DNA from 2 places in the Streptomyces sp. NPDC017225 genome. Region 2 is predicted to be linked to the other one. Evidence: predicted binding sites of a transcription regulator. Region 2 holds the regulator's gene; the other holds the start of a gene.
The links. The regulator HspR, encoded in region 2, represses chaperone genes until heat shock. The targets are predictions, from matches to a motif close to TTGAGNNNNNNNNNCTCAA.

Region 1: lon (endopeptidase La) is a predicted target of HspR. The motif match lies at 1,368-1,386, and genes of this name have one in related genera.

What each region holds. Positions count from the first base shown of each region.
Region 1 is NZ_JBIRNE010000004.1:474,534-477,937, reverse strand. Features, by position in the region: gene lon (endopeptidase La) at 1-1,345, opposite strand, end outside; gene ACH4NX_RS12835 (spermidine synthase) at 1,528-2,232, shown strand; gene ACH4NX_RS12830 (response regulator transcription factor) at 2,355-3,095, shown strand; gene ACH4NX_RS12825 (HAMP domain-containing sensor histidine kinase) at 3,092-3,404, shown strand, end outside.
Region 2 is NZ_JBIRNE010000012.1:184,771-188,174, forward strand. Features, by position in the region: gene grpE (nucleotide exchange factor GrpE) at 1-140, shown strand, start outside; gene dnaJ (molecular chaperone DnaJ) at 174-1,379, shown strand; gene ACH4NX_RS25420 (heat shock protein transcriptional repressor HspR) at 1,385-1,840, shown strand; gene ACH4NX_RS25425 (sugar ABC transporter substrate-binding protein) at 2,015-3,130, shown strand; gene ACH4NX_RS25430 (LuxR C-terminal-related transcriptional regulator) at 3,290-3,404, shown strand, end outside.

The DNA.
Region 1 (3,404 bases), on a different contig from region 2:
CCGGGTCGCCCCGGAAGTCCGAGCCGACCTTGTCGATCTCGTCGAGGAGCACGACCGGGTTCATCGACCCGGCCTCCTTGACGGCGCGCACGATCCGGCCGGGCAGCGCTCCGACGTACGTACGCCGGTGGCCGCGGATCTCGGCCTCGTCGCGGACGCCGCCGAGGGCGACGCGGACGAACTCGCGGCCCATCGCGTGGGCGACGGACTCGCCGAGGCTGGTCTTGCCCACGCCGGGCGGGCCGACCAGCGCCAGGACGGCACCGCCGCGCCGGCCTCCGACGACACCGAGGCCCCGGTCGCCGCGCCGCTTGCGCACCGCCAGGTACTCGGTGATCCGCTCCTTGACGTCGTCCAGGCCCGCGTGCTCGGCGTCGAGGACGGCCCGGGCGCCCTGGATGTCGTAGGCGTCCTCGGTGCGTACGGTCCACGGCAGTTCGAGGACGGTGTCGAGCCAGGTGCGGATCCAGGAGCCCTCGGGCGACTGGTCGGAGGACCGCTCCAGCTTGTCGACCTCCTTGAGCGCGGCCTCGCGGACCTTCTCGGGCAGATCGGCGGCCTCGACGCGGGCGCGGTAGTCGTCGGACTCCTCGCCCTCCCGCTCGCCGTTGATCTCGCGCAGCTCCTTGCGTACGGCCTCGAGCTGGCGGCGCAGCAGGAACTCCCGCTGCTGCTTGTCGACGCCCTCCTGGACGTCCTTGGCGATGGTCTCGGCGACGTCCTGCTCGGCGAGGTGGTCGCGCAGCTGCTGGGTGGCGAGCCTGAGGCGGGCGACCGGGTCGGTGGCCTCCAGGAGCCCGATCTTCTGGTCGGTGGTGAGGAAGGGCGAGTAGCCCGAGTTGTCGGCGAGCGCGGAGACGTCGTCGATGGCCTGGACGCGGTCCACGACCTGCCAGGCACCGCGCTTGCGCAGCCATGCCGTGGCCAGCGCCTTGTACTCCTTCACCAGCTCGGTGACCTGGCCGGGCAGGGGCTCGGGCACGGTCTCGTCGGCGGTCGTGCCCTCGACCCACAGCGCGGCGCCGGGGCCGGTGGTGCCGGCACCGATCCGCACGCGGCCGAGGCCTCGGATCAGGGCGCCCGGGTCGCCGTCGGCCAGCCGGCCGACCTGCTCGACCGTGCCGAGGACGCCGGTCCTGGCGTAGGTGCCGTCGATCCGCGGGACGAGCAGGACCCGGGGCTTGCCGGGCTCGGAGCTCGCGGCGGCCTGGGCGGCCTCCACCGCGGCCCGTACCTCGGCGTCGCTCAGGTCCAGGGGCACGACCATCCCGGGCAGCACCACCTCGTCGTCGAGCGGCAGCACGGGCAGGGTGAGCGGTGTGAAGGCTTCGGACTCAGCAGCCATGATCTCCCCTTCGGCAGTCAAGTTGAGTTACATCGACTCAATGAAAGGGAGTCACGGATTGTTCCCCAACCGGTGTTCGCTGTGAGCGATCAAGCGTCGAGGCGCTTCGGCGGCCCGCCCACAGGCGCAAGCACGGCCCGGCCGTCCGGCATTCCCCCTCGGCCGGCTGCCAGGATGGGTCGATGCCCATCACTTCCCATGACTCCTACGACTACGACGTCCCCGAAGTGCTGGACCGTCGCGAGGGCCCGCACGGTGAGGTCGTCCTGCGCCGGCACGGGGCGTTGCTGCAGATCATCGCGAACGGCTGCTTCCTGATGGACACCTCCGACGGGCGTTCGGAGCGGCGGCTGGTCGACGCGGCGGCCGACGAGCTCGCCGCCCGCGGCGGGCGGCCGGCGCCGCACCTCCTCATCGGCGGGCTCGGTGTCGGCTTCTCGCTCGCACACGCGGCCGCCGATCCCCGCTGGGGGCGGATCGCGGTCGTCGAACGCGAGCGCGCCGTCATCGACTGGCACCGGGAGGGACCGCTGGCGGCGCTGTCCGCCGAGGCGCTGGCCGATCCGCGGGCGGAGATCGTGGAAGCGGATCTGGTGCGGTACGTCAATGAGACTTCCGACACATACGACGCGCTCTGCCTCGACATCGACAACGGCCCCGGCTGGACCGTCACGGAGGGCAACGACGGGCTGTACGCCCCGGCCGGACTGGCGGGCTGCGCGCGGGTGTTGAGGGCGGGCGGGGTGCTTGCCGTGTGGTCTGCCCAGCCCTCCCCGGAATTCGAAGAAACCTTGCGTAATGCCGGTTTCCCACAGGTGCGTACCGAAGAGATCCCCGTTGCCCGGGGCGTTCCGGACGTCGTCCACCTCGCCGTCGGGCCTGGATAGCAAAGGGACGGTGACTCCCCGTACGCTGCTGCCCTGACGCGGTCATTCAAGCGTCGATCGCAGTCATGCGCAGACGAGGGATCACCCCACTGATTCCGGTAAGCACACCTCAGGGGCGGGCGATGGAGCAGACACAGACCTCCCACAACGGCACGGCGACGGCTACTCCGGGCGCTCAGCGACGGGTGCTGGTGGTCGAGGACGACCAGACGATCGTGGACGCCATCGCGACCCGCCTGCGCGCCGAAGGGTTCCTGGTGCAAACGGCGGGCGACGGTCCGGCCGCCGTGGACACCGCCGAGGCATGGCAGCCCGACCTGCTGATCCTCGACATCATGCTGCCCGGCTTCGACGGTCTGGAGGTCTGCCGGCGCGTGCAGGCCGCCCGGCCGGTGCCGGTGCTGATGCTCACCGCGCGGGACGACGAGACGGACATGCTGGTCGGCCTCGGCGTGGGCGCCGACGACTACATGACCAAGCCGTTCTCGATGCGCGAGCTGGCCGCGCGCGTGCACGTACTGCTGCGCAGGGTGGAGCGGGCCGTCGTGGCCGCCTCGACGCCGCGCAGCGGCATCCTGCGCCTCGGCGAGCTGGAGATCGACCACGCGCAGCGCCGGGTGCGGGTGCGCAGCGAGGACGTCCACCTCACCCCCACCGAGTTCGACCTGCTGGTCTGTCTCGCGAACACCCCGCGCGCGGTGCTCTCCCGCGAGCAGCTGCTGGCCGAGGTGTGGGACTGGGCGGACGCCTCCGGCACCCGGACCGTGGACAGTCACATCAAGGCGCTGCGCCGCAAGATCGGCGCCGAGCGCATCCGTACGGTGCACGGCGTGGGCTACGCGCTGGAGACGCCGACGCCATGAGCCGAGGACGGGACGCCGCGCGGCGGGGCTCCGGCTCCCGGACCCCTGGTACCCGGACCCCCGGTTCTGGGACCTCCGGTTCCCGGCCCTCCGGTTCCCGGTGCCCCGGCTCCCGGAAGACCGGTTCCCGAAGCTCCGGTTCGCAGAGCACCGGGGAGCCGTGGGGCGGCGTACGCCCGTTCTCGATCAAGACCAAGCTCGGCGCGCTGGTCGTCACGTCGGTGCTGATCACCACCGGTCTCTCGGTGATCGCGGTGCACACCAAGACGGAGCTGCGCTTCATCACGGTCTTCTCGATGATCGCCACGC
Region 2 (3,404 bases):
CGGCCAAGCCGGCCGAGGAGAGCGGCACCGAGGCACCGGCCGACTCCGCGGAGAACGCCGGGAACGCCGGAAGTACGGGTAACGCCGGAACCACTGGTAACGCCGGGAACAAGGAGAGCGGTGGCCCGGAGGAGGGCTGAGCTCGAAGTGACGAGAGAGGAGGGACGTCGGGGATGAGCACCAAGGACTTCATCGAGAAGGACTACTACAAGGTCCTCGGCGTCCCCAAGGACGCCACCGAGGCCGAGATCAAGAAGGCGTACCGGAAGCTCGCCCGCGAGTACCACCCGGACGCCAACAAGGGGAACGCCAGGGCGGAGGAGCGCTTCAAGGAGATCTCCGAGGCCAACGACATCCTCGGTGACCCCAAGAAGCGCAAGGAGTACGACGAGGCCCGCAGCCTCTTCGGCAACGGCGGTTTCCGTCCGGGGCCGGGCGCGGGCGGCGGCGGTACCTTCAACTTCGACCTGGGCGACCTCTTCGGAGGCGGCGCCCAGGGCGGAGGCGGGGGCCAGGGCGGAGCCGGCGGCTTCGGCGGCGGGCTCGGCGACGTCTTCGGGGGCCTGTTCAACCGCACCGGAGCCGGCGGCGCCGGCGCCGGCACGCGGACCCAGCCGCGGCGCGGCCAGGACATCGAGTCCGAGGTCACCCTGAGCTTCATGGAGGCCATCGAGGGCGCGACGGTCCCGCTGCGGATGTCGTCGCAGTCACCCTGCAAGGCCTGTTCGGGCACCGGCGACAAGAACGGCACGCCGCGCGTGTGCCCGACCTGCGTCGGCACCGGTCAGGTCGCCCGGGGTTCGGGCGGTGGCTTCTCGCTCACCGACCCGTGCCCGGACTGCAAGGGCCGCGGTCTGATCGCCGAGGACCCCTGCGACGTCTGCAAGGGTTCCGGACGCGCCAAGTCCTCCCGGACGATGCAGGTCCGCATTCCGGCCGGGGTGTCGGACGGCCAGCGCATCCGGCTGCGTGGCAAGGGCACGCCGGGCGAGCGGGGCGGCCCGGCGGGTGATCTGTACGTGGTCGTGCACGTCAAGGACCACCCCGTCTTCGGCCGCAAGGGCGACAACCTCACCGTCACCGTCCCGGTGACGTACGCCGAGGCGGCCCTCGGTGGCGAGGTCCGGGTCCCGACCCTGGGCGGCCCGCCCGTCACGCTGAAGCTGCCGGCGGGCACACCGGGCGGGCGCACCATGCGCGCCCGGGGCAAGGGCGCGGTCCGTAAGGACGGCACCCGCGGTGACCTTCTGGTCACCGTGGAGGTGAGTGTTCCGAAGGACCTGACGGGGAAGGCTCGTGATGCGCTGGAGGCGTATCGCGAGGCGACCGCGGACGAGGATCCGCGGGCGGAGCTGTTCCAGGCCGCGAAGGGAGCATGACGGAGATGGACGGTCGTCGACGCAATCCGTATGAACTGACCGAGGACACCCCGGTCTACGTCATCTCGGTGGCGGCCCAGCTCTCCGGCCTGCACCCGCAGACCCTGCGCCAGTACGACCGCCTCGGCCTGGTCTCCCCGGACCGCACGGCCGGCCGCGGCCGTCGCTACTCGGCCCGCGACATCGACCTGCTCCGTACGGTGCAGCAGTTGTCGCAGGACGAGGGCATCAACCTGGCCGGAATCAAGCGCATCATCGAACTGGAGAACCAGGTCGCCGCGCTCCAGGCCCGCATGGCGGAGCTGCAGGACGCCCTCGACGGGGCGGCCACGGCGATGCGCCAGCGCGAGGCGGCGGTACACGCCTCGTACCGCCGCGACCTGGTTCCGTACCAGGAGGTACAGCAGACCAGCGCCCTGGTGGTGTGGCGGCCCAAGCGGCACGGTCAGTCCCCCGACTGACCGGCCGCACAAGGCAGAACGGCGACGACAGGCCCGTGGGTTCGACCGAACCGACGGGCCTGTTCGCAACGGTGCTGTCTCATTGGTCTAGTACTTCTTGACGATTTAGTGAAGACAGCGTTGGCTTCCTTCACCTGGGTCACCACAACGCCCGTGTGTCGGAAGGTAAGTGCAGTGAACAGCCGTGCCCGTCGTATCGCCATATCCGTAACCGCGCCCATGATGATCCTTCCGCTGGCCGCCTGTGGCGTGCTGGGAGCGACGGAGAGCAGTGACGAGGCGAGTCCGACCAAGGGCAACGACATCACCGTGGGCCTGCTGCTTCCGGAGAAGGAGAACACGCGGTACGAGCACTTCGACTACCCGTTCTTCAAGGCGAAGGTCGCCGAGCTGACGCGTGAGCAGGGCGACGTCAAGTACGCCAACGCCGAGGGGAAGGCCTCGAAGCAGGCCGCCCAGATGCAGCAGATGATCGACGAGAAGGTCGACGTGATCGTCCTGGACGCGGTCGACGCGAAGTCCATCAGTACCAGCGTGGAGGATGCCGACGACGCCGGCATCCCGGTCATCGCCTACGACCGGCTGGCCGAGGGCCCGGTCGACGCCTACATCTCCTTCGACAACGAGCTGGTCGGTGAGGTCCAGGGCCGCTCCCTCGTCGAGGCGCTCGGCGAAGGCGCGGACAGCTCCGACAAGATCGTCATGATGAACGGCTCGTCCACCGACCCGAACGCCAAGCAGTTCAAGGCGGGTGCGCTGGCCGAGCTGAACGGCAAGGTGACGATCGCCCAGTCCTTCGACACCAAGGACTGGAAGGCGCAGAACGCCGAGGCGAACATGATCGAGGCGATCGAGAAGATCGGCCTGAAGAACATCGCGGGCGTCTACTCCGCCAACGACAGCATGGCGGGCGGCATCATCAAGGCCCTGGAGGACGCGGGCGTCACCGACCTGCCGCCGATCACCGGCCAGGACGCGGAACTCACGGCGGTGCAGCGGATCGTCACCGGCGAGCAGTACATGAGCGTGTACAAGTCCTACCCGCAGGAGGCCGAGAGCGCCGCGGAGATGGCCGTGGCGCGGATCCAGGGCCGGGACATCCAGTTCGACGCGCTCGCCCGCGACAAGGTCGACAGCCCCACCCACAAGGGCATCCCCGCACAGCTCGTCCCGGTCGTCGCCCTGACCCAGGAGAACCTCGAGCAGATCGTCGCCGACGGCTTCTACAAGGTCTCCGACATCTGCACCGCCACGTACGCGGAGGCCTGCGCGGAGATCGGGCTGAAGTAGTCCCGGTCCGGTTCCGGCACACCTCCCCGGCACCCTGGGTGTACCGCCGGAAACCGGTGTTTTCCGGCCGCCTCCCTGTGCGGAGCCGTGTTGCGGACCCGGTCCCGGCCGCGCATAGTTGCGCTGCGGAAAGAGCCGGAACCGGGGGTGGGATGGGCGATGGCCGGGCACGGGGCGGATGAGCATCCACACGGTGCCGACCGGCTGTGCGCGGCCGGGGACCGCGTGTACTCCCGGGCCGTACGACGCGGCCGGTTGCCCCGTCGGGACGCGG